Regions from separate parts of the Rhizobium sp. BK379 genome, predicted to be linked through region 2. Evidence: predicted binding sites of a transcription regulator. Region 2 holds the regulator's gene; each other region holds the start of a gene.
The links. Region 2 encodes LexA, which represses DNA repair genes until DNA is damaged. Its sites were predicted from a motif close to TGTTCNNNNTGTGTTCNG; they were not measured.
Positions count from the first base shown of each region.

Region 1: a site for LexA is predicted at 2,092-2,109, ahead of FHT93_RS13550 (ATP-dependent helicase). Genes of this name have one in related genera too.
Region 3: a site for LexA is predicted at 3,066-3,083, ahead of ruvC (crossover junction endodeoxyribonuclease RuvC). Genes of this name have one in related genera too.

Region 1 is NZ_JACIAD010000002.1:518,436-524,044, reverse strand. Features, by position in the region: gene FHT93_RS13580 (hypothetical protein) at 1-148, opposite strand, end outside; tRNA gene FHT93_RS13575 (tRNA-Thr) at 302-376, shown strand; gene FHT93_RS13570 (DUF982 domain-containing protein) at 525-767, shown strand; gene FHT93_RS13565 (hypothetical protein) at 1,003-1,266, opposite strand; gene FHT93_RS13560 (BON domain-containing protein) at 1,349-1,567, opposite strand; gene FHT93_RS13555 (hypothetical protein) at 1,771-2,052, shown strand; gene FHT93_RS13550 (ATP-dependent helicase) at 2,164-4,224, shown strand; gene FHT93_RS13545 (enoyl-CoA hydratase/isomerase family protein) at 4,247-5,308, opposite strand; gene FHT93_RS13540 (EAL domain-containing protein) at 5,376-5,609, opposite strand, start outside.
Region 2 is NZ_JACIAD010000001.1:209,720-215,328, forward strand. Features, by position in the region: gene FHT93_RS01185 (ComEC/Rec2 family competence protein) at 161-2,413, shown strand; gene lexA (transcriptional repressor LexA) at 2,394-3,119, opposite strand; gene FHT93_RS01195 (VOC family protein) at 3,315-4,202, shown strand; gene kdsA (3-deoxy-8-phosphooctulonate synthase) at 4,199-5,047, shown strand; gene FHT93_RS01205 (methyl-accepting chemotaxis protein) at 5,061-5,609, opposite strand, start outside.
Region 3 is NZ_JACIAD010000008.1:83,024-88,632, reverse strand. Features, by position in the region: gene FHT93_RS28550 (metallophosphoesterase) at 1-761, opposite strand, end outside; gene ruvB (Holliday junction branch migration DNA helicase RuvB) at 762-1,799, opposite strand; gene ruvA (Holliday junction branch migration protein RuvA) at 1,870-2,484, opposite strand; gene ruvC (crossover junction endodeoxyribonuclease RuvC) at 2,497-3,024, opposite strand; gene FHT93_RS28530 (methyl-accepting chemotaxis protein) at 3,270-5,585, shown strand; gene FHT93_RS28525 (N-acetyltransferase) at 5,593-5,609, shown strand, end outside.

The DNA of each region.
Region 1 (5,609 bases), on a different contig from region 2:
CCTGGCCGGAGCGGCGAGCCCGTACCTGCTGTTTGCGTCTGGAAAGATTTTCTCTCAGCTTTTCGGCAGCCCGCTCGCGCCGCAATGCCGCCTGGGCTTCCATGGCCGCTTTCCGGCTCTGCCGGGCCTTTTCAGTCTCTTCGTTCATGCCCCAGAAGTAACCGAATTCGCGCCATTCCAAAAGTGCTCCGAACGTTATTCCCAGAGAAGTTGGAATTTGCGGCTTGCACTCCTGCCGAACCTGTGGCAATAGCCGCCCCGTTCACGCGAGTTGAGCGTTTCGCTTCACGCGTCTGGTCCTGCTGCCGTAGCTCAGTGGTAGAGCACACCCTTGGTAAGGGTGAGGTCGGTGGTTCAATCCCACTCGGCAGCACCAGTTTTCTCCTTTAGCATTATCCACCGCGCCAATCGGCGCCATTGCTGCCGGCAAAAATCTCGCTAGAATATTAGCATTCTGAAGTCCTTGCGGAGGAACCGGGAGGCTTCAATCACTGTTTCTATCGAGACATGCTGGAGGAGCGTCGATGGCAACTGAACGATGGAATGGTCCGATCAAGGTAGGTTTCGAAGGGGCCGGAGCACGTACGGTTAACGGACCGTTCGACGCCTTGGCGTGCCTTGCCGAGCACTGGCCTGCCATGCGCGGACTGAAATACCTCAGGGCACGGAGCGTCTGCCGCGCAGCACTCGATGGAAGAAAGACCGTCGAAGAGGCTCGCGCGGAGTTTATGGCAGCGGCCGAGGAAGCAAAGCTTAATGTGCATTAAGTCTTCAGCGGCGGTTTCGGACAAATAAAGTCCAATCCGTTCCGAAACGGAGCAATGCTTAATTTTCACTTAACCCTGCACGGAGCTCGCGCAGGGCTTTGTTTCGAAAGATATTGCGTCGCTCATCTGTTCATCAATAGAACGACGCCAGCCATCATGATGATGGTCAGAGGCTCGTCACCCTCTGCGGGAGACTGCAGACGAGCCTCGTCCGCAAGAAAATTAGAATATTCGATCAGCAGTCCGAAGTATTCTCATCCTGGACCTGAATATATCCCACACCGACGATTGTGCCATCTGCGACACGGATGAAGGACGGCAGGTAATGCGGCTCGGCGGGCTCGCAGACGGCAGCGCTGGTATATTCATTCAGCGCGATTTCGTCCTTCGGCAAGGCCGAATAATCCATATCGGTTTCGAGTGAGGCATAGGCGGAGCCGGCAAAGGCGCCGCACCCAATAAGAAGGCCCCAGGCCCAGAGGCGTATAAGCGTTTGCATTATTGTCTCCAGCATTGAAATCAGCTTTTCAACACCGAAGGCAGGGCGTTGGTTCCTTGAAAATCTTCAAGTGGACGGTGATTTATTTCACCAGCATGCGGCAATGGACGTAACCGCTTCCGACAATAGCCTCGGCAATCGCCCGAGCCCGCTCACTGTCGCTCCATTGGCGCACGAAGCCTTCGAGAATGACGAGGGAACCGATGGTGGAGACGATGATTTCGGCTGCATCGAAATCGCCCGCGGCATGCAGGGCGCTTTCCACGGACGCGCGCATGGCGGCCGTGTTGCGGCTCTTCATCCAGGCCTCCTCGTCAGTCGGCGAGTTGTGAAATCGCAGCACCATGGTCGTTCCTGACATTGGCTAATAGGGATTTAACGCTGGAAGACGACGTTTGTTGCGGCGCGCGGTCGGCCCGATGCATAGTCATCACGATGGTGCTGCTGAAATCTTGAGGGAAATGTCGGTAGCCGCCGTAAACAATTGCAGCCGAGGAAAAGACGATGAAAGCGCTGGTGCCTGCCCTTCTTGCGACGACCCTTTTGGCCACACCCGCTCTGGTCGGCTGCTCCGCCGCGGACGCGCCCGCACTAGAGCCAATTCCCGGCAGCATCACCTATGGCGGGCAGCCGCGCACGAAGCTGACGAAGTCGCCGATCGGCAGCGCAGTGTACAACGACTTCTACGATCAGCAGGGCCAGCGCGTCTACGAAACCTATATTCTTCAGCCCGACCGCAGCCTGAAGCTGGTGCGGCGCCAGATCGTGCCGGATTTTCCGCAATAGTGCGTGGCCGCCTCTGCCTGCTTGACAGCGGCGCCAATCGAGAACATCCAAGGAACATCTGATTTTATTCGCGGGTGCTGATTCTCCCGTGAAGCCCAACCGGACGGCTGGATGTATCTCGAAAGACTCAATCCCCAGCAACGCATGGCCGTTGAACACGGCACGCTTGCAGACGGCAGTCATGTGGCGGGTCCGCTGCTGGTCATCGCCGGGGCCGGATCCGGCAAGACGAATACGCTTGCGCACCGCGTTGCCCACCTGATCCTCAAAGGCGCCGATCCGCGCCGAATCCTGCTCATGACCTTTTCCCGCCGGGCAGCAGCAGAAATGGGCCGCCGCGTCGAACGCATCTGCGGCGAGGTTCTCGGCAAGAATTCCGGCATCATGGCGGATGCACTTGCCTGGAGCGGCACGTTTCACGGCATCGGCGCACGCCTCTTGCGCGACTATGCCGAACAGATCGGCATCGATCCGGCCTTCTCCATCCATGACCGGGAAGACAGCGCCGACCTGATGAACCTCGTGCGTCATGATCTTGGTTTCTCGAAAACCGAGAGCCGGTTTCCGACAAAGGGAACGTGCCTGGCGATCTATTCGCGCGCGGTAAACTCGGAAATGGAACTGCCGCTCGTGTTGCGCGACGCCTTTCCCTGGTGCGCCACCTGGGAAAAGCAGCTTCGCGAGCTTTTCGCCTGTTACGTCGAGTCCAAGCAGAGCCAGAACGTGCTCGATTACGACGACCTGCTGCTCTACTGGGCGCAGATGGTGGCCGAGCCGATGATTGCCGAGGATATCGGCAGCCGCTTCGACCATGTGCTTGTCGACGAATATCAGGACACCAACAAGCTGCAGTCTTCGATCCTGCTGGCGCTGAAGCCGACCGGCCAGGGCCTGACCGTCGTCGGCGACGATGCGCAGTCGATCTATTCCTTCCGCGCGGCGACGGTGCGCAACATCCTCGATTTTCCGGCCACCTTCAGCCCGCCCGCCAACATCGTCACGCTTGACCGCAACTACCGCTCGACGCAGCCGATCCTGGCCGCCGCCAATGCCGTGATTGACCTTGCCTCCGAGCGTTTCACCAAGAACCTCTGGACGGAACGTGAATCGCCGGAACGGCCGCGACTGGTGACTGTGCGCGACGAGAATGATCAGGCACGTTATGTGGCCGACAAGGTTCTCGACAATCGCGAAGAGGGCGTGAAGCTGAAGAGCCAGGCGGTGCTCTTCCGCGCCTCGCATCACAGCGGCCCGCTGGAAGTGGAGCTGACCCGCCGCAATATTCCCTTCGTGAAGTTCGGCGGCCTGAAATTCCTCGACAGCGCGCATGTGAAGGACATGCTGGCGGCACTGCGCTTTGCCCAGAACCCGCGCGACCGGGTGGCGGGCTTCCGGCTGATGCAGATCCTTCCGGGGGTCGGGCCTTCTACGGCGCAGAAGGTGCTGGACCATATGGCTGAGGACCCGAGCCCGGTTGCGGCGCTCGCCGCCATGCCTGCGCCGCCACGCTCGGGCGACGACTGGACCTCCTTCGTTTCGACCATGCAGCAGCTGAAGACCGGCAAGGCCGGCTGGCCCGCTGAGATCGAGCTGGTGCGGCAATGGTATGAGCCGCATCTGGAACGGCTGCATGAAGATGCGAGCGCCCGGCTTGCCGATCTCATCCAGCTCGAACAAATCGCCGGCGGTTATGCTTCTCGCGAGCGCTTTCTGACCGAGCTTACGCTTGATCCGCCGGATGCAACCTCGGATCAGGCTGGCGTGCCATTGCTCGATGAGGATTATCTCATCCTTTCGACCATCCATTCGGCCAAGGGACAGGAATGGACCAAGGTCTTCATGCTGAACGTCATAGACGGCTGCATTCCCTCCGATCTCGCAGTCGGGACGACGGCGGAGATCGAGGAAGAGCGGCGCCTCCTCTATGTGGCAATGACGCGCGCCAAGGACAGTCTCGACCTCGTCGTGCCGCAGCGCTTCTTCACCTATGGGCAGAATTCGCAGGGCGACCGGCATGTCTATGCGTCGCGCAGCCGCTTCATTCCGGCCACGCTGCTGCAATTCTTCGAGGTTTGCGGCTGGCCGCAGGTCAAGACCGATACGGCAGCCGCCCAGCAGGCGCGGCAGGTGCGCATCGATGTCGGCGCGCGCATGCGGGGCATGTGGCGCTAGAGCCTTTCCCGATCAAACAGTGTCAGAGCGAAAGCGGCGGCTTGGGCGATTCGAAGAAGCGGCCGATCATTTCATCATTGACCAGGGCGATCGTCGGCGGCGACCATTTCGGATTGCGATCCTTGTCGATGACGGCTGCGCGAACGCCCTCGTAGAAATCCGGACCGTGCAGGACGTGCATGCAAGCCCCGAGCTCGCGGGCCAGGCATTCGCCGAGCGTGCGGCTCTGGCGGCCGGCTCTCAGCAGCCGCAAGGCAAGCTTGAGACTGGTCGGCGATCGTGTGAGCATCACACGGCGGGTTTCGGCGGCGAATTCACCCTCCTCCGCAGCGAGTGCGGATGCGATATCCTCCACGCGGTTGAAATGGAAGGCACGGTCGATCATTGCGGCATTGGCCTGCAACCTGCCTTCATCCACTTGTTCCGAGAGATCGCGCAGCACCGCATCCACATCATCAGACGAACTTCCCGCAGACAGGTTCGTCAGACGGTGGACTGCCTCTTCGAGGCGCGAGGAAGATATATAGACGTCAGCGAGGCCGGTATAGATTGCATCGGAGGCATTGATATCGAGCCCGGTCAGGGCCATCCAAGTACCGCTTTCACCCGGCGTGCGAGGCAACAGCCACGTGGCGCCGACATCTGGAAAATAGCCGATACCGGTTTCCGGCATGGCAAGGCGGGTACGCTCGGTGACGATCCGATGGCGGCCGTGGCTGGCAAGCCCGACGCCGCCGCCCATGGTGATGCCGTCCATCAGCGCCACATAGGGTTTCGGATAGCTGGCAATCCGGTGATTGAGGCGGAATTCCTCGCGCCAGAAAGTTTCCGCCAGGCCATCGCCGGAACGCCCGCTCATGTGAATGGCGCGGATATCGCCGCCGGCGCAGAAGCCGCGCTCGCCCTCCCCCATCACGAGGACGCTGGCCACCGCTTGGTCACCGGCAAACTCGTCAAGTGCGGCGGCAATCGTACGCACCATCGGGATCGTCAGGCTGTTCAGCGCCTTTGGGCGGTTCAGCCGGATAAGGCCCGCCGTGCCACGCCGTTCAACGATAACTTCGCTTTGATTGCTATTGTCCATGATCCACCTCACTCCTTCCCTAGGAATAAACGGGGTCGGGCCGACGTTCCAGTGGCTGGCTGATCAATCAGGCCGAAAGGGACTGAGAAACGGTGACGTCGCGCCTGACCGCGTAGTCGATCGCCAGTTCCAGCGGCAGCGGCCGGGAGAAATAATAGCCCTGCGCCAATCTTACGCCGATGCCTTTCAGCGACTCGGCCACCTCCTCGCTTTCGACACCCTCGGCTACGGAGGCGATGCCGAGGTTCTGGCAGAGATTGGCGACGGAACGGGTGATGTTCATGCAGCGCGCATCGCGGTC
Region 2 (5,609 bases):
GACAAGAGAACGGTACGAGCAATCCATTGATGAAAATATGGATTTTGCTGGTGTCGTGCCGCGCGCCGTTGTGCCTCTATCGGTTCGGACGCAGGTTGCGATCCCGTTTCGATGGCGATTGGCAACCGTTGCAAAACGATACGCCGGGTCGTCCGTGCGTATGGCGGCCGAAGAAGCCGGCCACGGTCGCCTCGTTCTCTTCTCGCCGGTCTTCCTTGGTGCGGGTGCTGCGACCTGGTTTCTGGCAGCCTCGAACGTTCCGGCGGTCTCGCTCGGCCTTTGCCTGCTCGTTCTCCTCATTGCCGTTGCGCTCTGCGGCCACGCCCGGACGAGACTGCGGGCAATACTGCTTGCCCTGCTTCTCTTTGCCGGCGGAATGCTCTCGGCACAGATCGAAACATGGCGGGCAAGGACGCTGATCCTCGATTCAGCCGTGACGACAACGCTGACTGGCCGGATCGAACGGCGAGAAGGCGATGGTGAAGGGCGCTGGCGTTATATCCTTGACGTCACCGGCACGGATGCCCCCGAAATCAAGCGTCCTCCCGAGCGCATCTCTGTGCTCGTACGCGGCGCCGCCCGGCCCTTTGAACTCGGCGATATCATTGAGGGCAGGGCGCGTCTGACGCCTCCGGCAGGACCCGCGCTTCCTCACCTCAACGATTTTGCCTTCAGCGCCTATTTTGACGGCATCGGTGCCAACGGCTTCTTCTATGGAGCACCGAAGAAGGTTACAGAACAGCCGGAACAAGCGAGCTCTGTCGGCGAAGCCGCCCTGGAGTGGTTCTACCGCCTGCGAAGCGGCATCGGCGATCGGATCCGCTCCACTCTGCCGGGCGACACCGGGGCCTTTGCCGCTTCACTTGTCACCGATGAGAGACGAGCGATCTCGGATGAAACGACGGAGGCACTGCGGCAGTCCGGCCTTGCCCACATCGTGGCGATCTCCGGCCTCAATATGGCACTCTCCGCCGGTATCTTCTTTGTCGGGCTGCGCGTCATTCTCAGCCTGTTCCCGGGTATTGCGCAGGCGTGGCCGATCAAGAAGATCGCGGCAGCCGGCGCACTCGCTGCGGTGACGGCTTACTATCTGATCTCGGGTTTTGCCGTTTCAGCCGAACGCGCCTTCATCATGATGGCGATCATGCTGGTTGCCGTCTTCTTCGACCGGCCGTCGATCAGCCTCAGAAACGTGGCGCTGTCGGCTCTCGTGATCCTCGCGGTCTCACCATCGGAAGTGCTCGGACCGAGCTTCCAGATGTCTTTCGCCGCAACACTTGCCCTGGTCGCCGGATACGACCTCTGGAAAGGGCGGCCGATGAGGGAGAATGCCTTTGCCAAACTTCCGATCATGAAACCTTTCTTCATGGTCGGCGGCTTCTTCGGCGGCATTTTCCTGACGTCTCTCATCGGTGGGTTCTCGACGGCGCTGTTTTCGATCGAACATTTCCACCGGCTGACTGCTTACGGCTTGCCGGCAAATCTCGCGGCCATGCCGGTTATTTCCTTCATCGTCATGCCGGCCGGCATGCTGGCGATGCTGCTGATGCCTTTTGGTCTGGATGGCTGGCTATGGCCGGTGGCAGGCTTCGGGCTAGACCTGGTGATCGCCATTGCAAAGGCGGTGGCGGGGTGGGGCGGCAATATAGATGTTGCCCGCTTACCCGGCTGGTACTTTCCGGCAGCCGTCTTCGGCTTCCTGTTGCTGACCTTGCTCAGAACCCGGTTGCGGCATATCGGAACCGCGATAATCACTGTTTCAACGTTCGCTGTTGTGTTGCTTCCATCAGAAGCGGTGCCCGACGTCGCCATCTCGGAAGACGGCAGCCTGGTCGCTGTAATCGATGGAGAGGCAATGGCTTCAAACCGTGAAAAGCCGCCAGCCTTCATTTTCGAACAATGGCAGAGGGCACTTGCCATCGAAGAGCATCAGAAGCCGGTTATGCTTCAAGCAACCAAGACACCCACCATGTCAGATGGCAAAAGATTGCAGCTGTCACCCGATCAACAGAATGAAGCCAGAGAGGCAATGAGGCAGGTACTCGCCATCAGCCCTACGTCACGATTCTCTTGCCAAAAGCGCGCCTGGTGTACTGCCTTGCTGGGCAATGGAAAGAAACTGACTGTCATCGAAAATGCTGCCTATCTCGGGCCAGCCTGCGATACGGCCGATATTGTCGTAACCCCTGTCCGATTGCGCTTCGACCGTTGTCGTTCCGGCGCGCTGCTCTTTACCGGCGAGACGCTGCGCAAGACAGGTTCTGTCGAGCTTCGCTTCACAGATAGTGGAATCGATGTCGCAACCGCATTCGGCCCCTTGCAACGCCCCTGGATGCGCCACCGCGCCTATGACTGGCGCAGCGATACATTCGCAGACGCAAGCCAGTCACCGGTCAGTGATAGCGGCGAATGAGGCCGACGAGCTTTCCCTGAACCTTCACTCGATCCGGCGGAAAAATGCGGGTCTCATAGGCAGGGTTTGCAGCCTCGAGCGCAATCGATGCGCCCTTGCGGCGGAAGCGCTTGAGTGTTGCTTCCTCGTCGTCGACGAGGGCAACGACGATATCACCCGGGTTGGCGGTGCTGCCATTGCGGATGATGACGGTGTCGCCATCGAAGATGCCGGCTTCGATCATCGAGTCGCCGCGAACTTCGAGCGCATAATGTTCGCCGGAGCCGAGCATATCGGCAGGAACGGTGATGTCATGCGTATTGTTCTGGATTGCCGAGATTGGCACACCGGCGGCGATACGGCCCATGACCGGGACGGAGACCGAGTTGCCGTTATCGGTAGCAGGCGCTGGCTTTGCCGGAGCGGGCGCTGCAACGGGCTGCGGCTTGCCGAGGCTGCCTTCGATGACGCTCGGTGAAAAGCCGCGACGTGGCTGCAGGCTGGGGCTGTAGGCCTCCGGCAGTTTGATGACTTCGAGCGCACGTGCGCGGTTCGGAAGCCGGCGAATGAAGCCGCGTTCCTCAAGCGCCGTGATCAGCCGGTGAATGCCGGATTTCGAGGCCAAATCCAGAGCATCCTTCATCTCGTCGAAAGACGGAGGAACGCCTGACTCCTTCATCCTTTCGTGAATGAAAAGAAGGAGTTCCTGTTGTTTGCGCGTAAGCATGGCGTGCACCCCAGTCTTGAAACAAATCCAGAACGGACACTATATGTTCCATATGTGTTCTGCAAGTAGCTAAATTTTCGTAAAACTTCTGTCCATTCTGGTGAGAATTTTATTTTTCTCGCGCCCGGGCCTTCCCGGCCTTGTCTCGCAACACCTGCTGAAGCACATCTCCTTGTGACTGTTGGAGGGGACCTAATGAGCCAAGATACGCTTGCAATCGATCATCTCGTTTTGCCGGTTACCGATATCGACCTTGCCCGCGAAAGACTGGGCAAGGTTGGTTTCACTGTGGCGCCGGATGCCCGTCATCCTTTTGGGACCGAAAATGCCTGCGTTTTCTTTGCCGACAAAACCTATCTGGAGCCCCTGGGTGTCGCGAGCGTCGAAGAGAGCGAGGAGGCAGCACACGATGGCAATGTGTTCACCGCCCGCAATCAAGCTTTTCGCTTCCGCTGCGGCAGCGAAGGACTGTCCGCGATTGCCTTTGCGACGGCAGATGCAAAGCACGAACATGCTCGATTTGTGAAGGACAGTATGAGTGCCGGTTCTGTGCTGCAGTTCGAGCGCCCTGTTAAAATGCCGGATGGCACGGAGAATATTGCCGGCTTCCGGCTGGCCTTCGCTGGCGACTTGCGGGCACCGGATTTCTTTCTCTTCGCAGTCGAACGCGTCAATCCGCTTCCTGCCGACCGGACCGCGCTTGAGACCCATGCCAATGGTGTCACAGGCATTGCCGAGATCGCGCTCGCGGCCCCCGAGCCGACAGCCTTCGGTGAGTTCGTTCGCTCCACGGCAAAAGGCGCATCTACTGAGGTCACGAGTTTCGGGCTGGACGTGCCCACCGGAAACGCAAAGATCAGCCTGATGACCCCGGAAGGGCTGGAGGCTTATTTCGATCTTGCCACGTCGGATACCGATCGTGGTCTGCGCGGTCGGGCGATCCGCTTTGCTGTCGGCGATCTGGCCGTGACAGAAGCGCATTTGGCTGCTAACGGGGTGACCTATACACGCAAGGGCAACCGTATTCTGGTGAAGCCTGCGCCCGGCCAGGGCGTACTCTTCGCCTTTGAGGAAACATCATGAGCTCTACTACCAACTCCGTGGTGACGGTCGGCGAAGGCGCCGGTAAGGTCACCTTCTCCAATGCTTCACGCCTGTCGCTGATTGCTGGCGCTTGCGAAATGGAAAGCCGCGATCATGCGTTCATGGTTGCCGGCACATTGAAGGAACTCTGCGCCAAGCTTGGCATCGGGCTCGTCTACAAGACCTCCTTCGATAAGGCGAACCGGTCTTCCTTGTCGAGCAAACGCGGTGTCGGCCTTGAAAAGGGGCTGGAAGTTTTCGCCGATCTCAAGAAAGAACTCGGCATTCCGGTTCTGACCGACATCCACAACGAAGAACAATGCGCCGAAGTGGGTAAGGTCGTCGATATCCTGCAGATACCAGCCTTTCTGTCTCGCCAGACGGATCTCCTGGTCGCGGCTGCCAAGACCGGCCGCGTTATCAACGTCAAGAAGGGCCAGTTCCTGGCGCCTTGGGACATGAAGAACGTGCTCGGCAAGCTGAACCAGAGCGGCAATCCGAACATTCTGCTCTGCGAGCGCGGTGCGTCCTTCGGTTACAATACGCTGGTCTCCGACATGCGTTCACTGCCGATCATGGCGGCAACGGGCGCCCCCGTCATTTTCGACGCCACGCATTCAGTCCAGCAGCCTGGCGGGCAGGGGGAAACCTCCGGAGGTGAGCGGCAGTTCGTGGAGACGCTGGCCCGTGCAGCCGTGGCAGTCGGCGTTGCCGGTGTCTTTATCGAGACCCATCAGGATCCTGATAACGCCCCCTGCGACGGGCCGAACATGGTCTACCTCAAGGACATGCCGCGACTTCTCGAGAAGCTTCTCGCCTTCGACGCGATCGCCAAGGCCGCCTGAACAGCGGGCGGCATCAGGCTGCCGCGCGGGACGGGCGCTTTTCCTCCAGTGCGAAGCGGGAGAGCATGCGCCCGAGCTGGGACGCCTCGGTGCCGAGCTCCTGGCATGCGGCGTTCGTTTCCTCGACCATGGCTGCATTCTGCTGGGTCACCTGATCCATCCGGTTGACGGCAGCGTTGACCTCGACGAGCGCGACCGACTGTTCCGAAGACGAGCGCACGATCGCTTCGATCAGCGCCGTCACCTGCAGCACCTGGCGGTCGATATCGCCGAGTGCCTCGCCGGTACGGTTGACAAGTGCAACACCCGCGGAAACCTGTCGCGACGACGTCTCGACGAGAAGCTTGATCTCCTTGGCGAGATTGGCGGAGCGTCCGGCGAGCTCGCGGACTTCCTGAGCGACGACGGCAAAGCCTTTCCCCGCGTCTCCGGCGCGTGCTGCCTCGACACCCGCGTTGAGCGCCAGAAGATTGGTCTGAAAGGCGATCTCATCGATGGCGTTGATAATATCGCCGATCCTGACCGCTGAGTCCTCGATCTTCTCCATGGCAGTCACTGCTTC
Region 3 (5,609 bases), on a different contig from region 2:
GGCACGACCGGCGAATAGCCGAGAAGGCGGATCTGCCCACCATGCGTGTGGCCAGACAGAGTGAGCGATACCCGTTCGGGTACACGTGGAAATATATCGGGCTCGTGGGCCATCAGGATAACGGGCGCGTCGTCGGAAATCTGTGCGAGCGTCCCGTCGAGATCGTCGAGCCCCTGCATCCGGCTGCGGCCCCATTTCCTGCCAGGCAGGAGCGCCAGCTGATCCTCCAGACCCGCCAGCCAGAACGCGTGCCCTTCCTTTTCCAGCCTGACGGCACGATTGCTGTAGACGGGGATACCTGCGTTGGCCAGCGCTCTATGTCCGAACGTATCGCCTCCGCCATTCTTCTGCGCGGTCCTGTCTTCCCACCAATCGTGGTTGCCCATGATCGCATGCACGCCGAGCGGGGCCTTGAGCGTAGCCAGCGCCTTCGACCACTCACTGGAATGGACGTAGCGCGTCACCATGTTCATGCCAGCCGCGTAGTCACCGAGCAGGAGCGTGATATCGCCGCCAAGCTCGTTAGCATAGGCGCAAATCGACGCGATGCGGGCGGCAGACATCCAAGGTTCGCAGGCATGGAGATCGGCAAGCGCGACGAGCCGCAGCTTTAGGCCCGGCGTCCATCCTGGCGGGGTAAGCGTATAACGGGAAATCGCCGGCCGGGCCAGCGGTTCATAGGCGAATGCATATCCGCCGAGTGCCATAAGGCTGGCGACGCCGCCACCCATCAGTTTGAGAAAGCCGCGCCGGCTGATCAATCAATCGTCCTCCCGGAACAGCCCGAATTGCGCAGCCTCCATATCCTTTGGCGGCTGCATGCCGAGATGTTTCCACGCGATTGCGGTCAGAACGCGGCCACGCGGTGTGCGCTGTATGAAACCCTGCTGGATCATGTAGGGCTCGATGATGTCCTCGATCGCATCACGCGGCTCGGAGAGACCGGCCGCAATGGTTTCGATGCCGACCGGGCCGCCGCCGAAATTGACGGCGATCATGTTGAGGTAGCGCTTGTCGAGCTGGTCGAGACCCATATTGTCGACCAGCAGGCGGGTCAGTGCCTCATCGGCGATCTCGCGGGTGACAGCTTCGGCCCCTGCGACTTCGGCAAAGTCGCGCACGCGGCGGAGCAGGCGGCCGGCGATGCGCGGTGTCCCGCGCGCACGCCTTGCGATTTCGCGGGCGCCGTCATCGGTCATGCCAAGGCCCATCAGGCGGGCGCCACGGCGAACGATCAATTCCAATTCCTCCACCGTATAGAAGGAGAGACGCACGGGAATGCCGAAACGGTCGCGCAGCGGTGTCGTCAGCAGGCCAAGGCGGGTGGTGGCGGCGACGAGCGTGAATTTCGACAAGTCGATCTTGACCGAGCGGGCGGCAGGGCCTTCGCCGATGATGAGGTCGAGCTGGAAATCTTCCATCGCCGGATAAAGGATTTCCTCGACCGCAGGGTTGAGGCGATGGATTTCGTCGATGAAGAGCACATCACGCTCTTCGAGATTGGTCAGCAATGCGGCGAGGTCGCCGGCCTTGGCGATAACCGGGCCGGAGGTCGAGCGGAAATTGACGCCGAGTTCCTTCGCCATGATCTGCGCCAGTGTCGTCTTGCCGAGGCCGGGCGGGCCGACGAAGAGAACATGGTCCAGCGCTTCGCCGCGGTTTTTGGCCGCTTCGATGAAGATCTTGAGATTGGCGCGTGCCTCCGCCTGGCCGGTAAACTCGTCCAGAGACTGCGGACGTAGCGTTGTATCCAGGTCTTCGCCACGCTTTTCCGGCGCTATCAGGCGGGCATCAGTCATTGAGTATTTCCGTTAGAAGCTTGCTCAAGTCCATACACCAAGCGGCCCGCATTGACACCCCGCGAGGCCATCAGCGGGAGAGTTCCCGCAGGCCGAGGCGGATCAGCTTGGCGCTATCGGCATCCTCTCCGGCCGTCTTCATGGCGGCGGCAACCGCATTGGCTGCCTGATCACGGGAATAGCCAAGATTGGTCAGGGCCGAAACGGCATCGGCAACGGGGGCTGCGGCCACGCCTTCGCCGATCTCCTGCTTGAGACCGATATTGATCGCCTCGCCGGCAAAGGCGGGCGCCTTGTTCTTAAGTTCGGTGACGATGCGGATCGCGACCTTGGGGCCGACGCCCTGAGCACGCGAAACGGCAGTCTTGTCCTGCAGGGCGATGGCATTGGCAAGCTCTGATGGTGTGAGCGTCGAAAGTACGGCGAGCGCCACTTTCGCGCCGACGCCCTGCACGCTCTGGAGCAGGTTGAACCATTCGCGTTCGAGCTGGGTCTGGAAGCCGAAGAGCTTCAACTGATCTTCACGTACATAGGTCTCGATAAAAAGCACGCAGGCCTCTCCGACGGAGCCGAGTTTCGAGAGCGTGCGTGCCGAGCAAAAGGCGACGTAACAGACGCCGTGCACATCGACGAGCACATAGTCATCGCCGATCTCGTCTATGGTGCCCTTCAGCTTGCCGATCATGATCTTGTTCCGTCAGGGATGAGTTGCAGAAGCGCTGGCGACCACCTGGCGCATGCGGTTTGCACCGCGGTGATGAGCATGGCAGATCGCAATCGCCAATGCGTCGGCGGCGTCATTGCCCTTGAATTCGGCCTTCGGCATCAAGATCTTCAGCATCATGTGGATCTGCTGCTTCTCGCCGTGACCGACGCCTATGACGGTCTTCTTGACGGCGTTCGGCGCATATTCCGACACCGGCAGACCGGCACGGGCCGGCACCAGCATGGCGATGCCACGTGCCTGGCCGAGCTTCAACGTGGCGACGGCGTCCTTGTTGACGAAGGTCTGTTCGACGGCAGCCTCTTCCGGCTTGTAGGAATGGACAACGTCGGCAAGCCCATCATGCAGCTGGCAGAGCCGCGAAGCCAGGTCCATGTCGCCATCCGAGGTGACGGTTCCCGAGGCAACGAAGCGCAGCGAATTGCCGAGCGTATCGATGATGCCCCATCCGGTGCGGCGAAGACCGGGATCAATACCGATGATGCGAATCGTGTTTTGCATGGCTCACCCTATAGCGACGGCTGAATAAGTGCCATCGATATGTGAACAAAGCGAAAACATGGCGTGTTTTCAGGCGGCATTTACCGCGAATTAAACCGGATGCACGAATTCTGATCCATCAAATGTGAGAGGGGCCGGCTTTTGCAAAGCTTAAGGCCTCCGATGGTCTGTTTGCAGTTCAACCGGCGGGTGATATCTCGACGATACACCCGCCGGCGGCGCCGTTCCGGAAGGGTTCGTTTTTCATGGCTCAGAGATTTCAGTCCCTGTCCTTCAAGGTGATAGCCACCTTCATTCTGCTGACCACGCTTTCGGTCGCTGTGATCAATATCCTCGCCTATTTCGCCAGCAGCCGCGTTTCCGACGAGCAGGCGCTGAAGGCCAAGGAGAGCGTACTGATTTTCCGCGGCGATATGCTGCAGGATCAGCTTGTGCAGCTCGAGAACCAGGCGACCTCCATTGCGCGCATCGAAGCGCTGCAGATGGCGATCACCAGCCTGAAGAGCGGCTGGAAGACGATCGAGAAAAGCTCGGGCGATGCCCGCGGGGAGCTGAAGAAAGTCTTTATCACCAACAACCCGAACCCGGCCGACCAGCGCGAAAAGCTTGCCAAGCCGGAGGGGCCGAGCGGTTTCTATTATTCGAACCATGAAAAGACGCAGAGCGAAGTGGCGCGCGATCTCGCCGACACGGCGTTCAGCGACCTCCTGATCGTCGATCTCGACGGCACCGTGCTCTATTCTTACAAGAAGAATGACGACTTCGCTGAAAACCTGAAGTCGGATGCCTGGAAGTCGACCGGTGCAGGTATCGCCTATGCCAGGGCGATCGAGAATACCGCAAAGGCCACTGATGATTCTGCGCCGACGGCCTTCTCCGGTCTGCGCGTCGACGCAGGAAGCGGCAAGTCGGCGATCTTCTATGCGGTGCCGATCGTCAAGCTCGGCCAGGCGAAGGGATTGATGCTCTTCAAGGTACGCGACGATGTCGTCACTGGCATCCTCGCGAAGGGCATTGTGTCAGGCAGTACGGCGCAGGCGGCGATCATTTCGGCTGACGGTTCGGCAGTTGGTCTCAATGCATCCGGCCGGCTAGCGACGCTCGATACCGCGCCGTTCACATTCATCAAGGATGCGCTTGCGAGCTCGGCGATGACAGTCGCAGACTTCGATCGCACCGATGGAACAGCACGCGCCTATGTGCGCGGCGTCGACTATCGCGGCGATCGTTTCCTCGTCGTCGAAAGCGTGCTGCTCAGCGAATTGAACGCTGGCTCGATCGAGATCGCCACCCTGCTGACCTGGATCGGCATCGGTGTTCTCGTTGTCATGGCTATTGCCACGGGGCTCATCACCAACTTCCTGTTCTCACCACTTGCCCGTCTTGCCGGCGTGACCAGCGAAGTCGCTGACGGCAAGCTCGAAGTCGAGATTGGCAGCCAGAACCGCAAGGATGAGATCGGCACGATGGCGAAGGCGCTTGCTCGTTTCAAGCAGTCGCTGATCGAAGGCCGCCAGCTCGAAGCTGCGAGCGAGCAAACGCGCATGCGGGCCGAAAGCGAGCGCCAACAGAATCTGGCCCAGCGCGAGGCGGAGGCCCGCAGTCTGCAGGATGTCGTCACGGCACTCGACGAGGGGCTTCATCATCTGGCAAGCGGCGATCTCGCCTACCAGATCGAAACCCGCTTCCCGAGCGAGCTCGAAAGCCTGCGCGTGAACTTCAACGAGGCGCTGGCGACACTCAACGAAACGATGACGGCGATCGGCGGCAATTCCATGGCCGTCCGTGCCGGCTCCGAAGAGATGCGCACCGGTGCCGATGAACTGGCCGGCCGCACGGAGCGTCAGGCAAGCTCGATCACCGAGACGGCAAACGCGATCAGCGCCATCACACAGTCTGTGCGCGTGCAGATCGAGCGCGCCGAGCAGGCGGCGCGTATCGCGCGCGACGCCAAGAAGGAGACAGTCGGCTCCAGCCAGATCATGCGCGAGACGATTGCAGCGATGGAAGCGATCCAGGCGTCGTCGCGGCAGATCAACACCATCATTTCCGTCATCGACGATATCGCCTTCCAGACCAATCTGCTGGCACTGAATGCCGGCGTCGAGGCGGCACGCGCCGGCGAAAGCGGCAAGGGTTTTGCGGTCGTCGCCATGGAAGTACGCGAATTGGCGCAACGCTCTTCGAGCGCTGCCAAGGAAATCTCCAGCCTGTTGCAGAAATCCACGCATGAAGTTGAAAGCGGCGTGGCGCTCGTCGAGAGGGCCGGCGTTGCGCTCGCGGGCATCGGTGGTCATGTCGAATCCATCGACGGCCAGATCAACGAAATCATGGAATCCACTCGTGAAGAGGCCGATACCCTACGGCAGATCAACAGCTCGGTCGCCGAGCTCGATTCCATGACCCAGCAGAATGCGGCGATGGTCGAGGAGACAACGGCTGCAATCCATCGCCTGGCAACCGAGGCCGTGGAGATGGACCGCCAGCTCGGCAACTTTACGCTTGGCGAAGGATATCAGCAGCATAGCACCGACATGCATCTGCAGCGCAAGCGGGCATGATCGTGTCATGCTGATCCGGCTTGA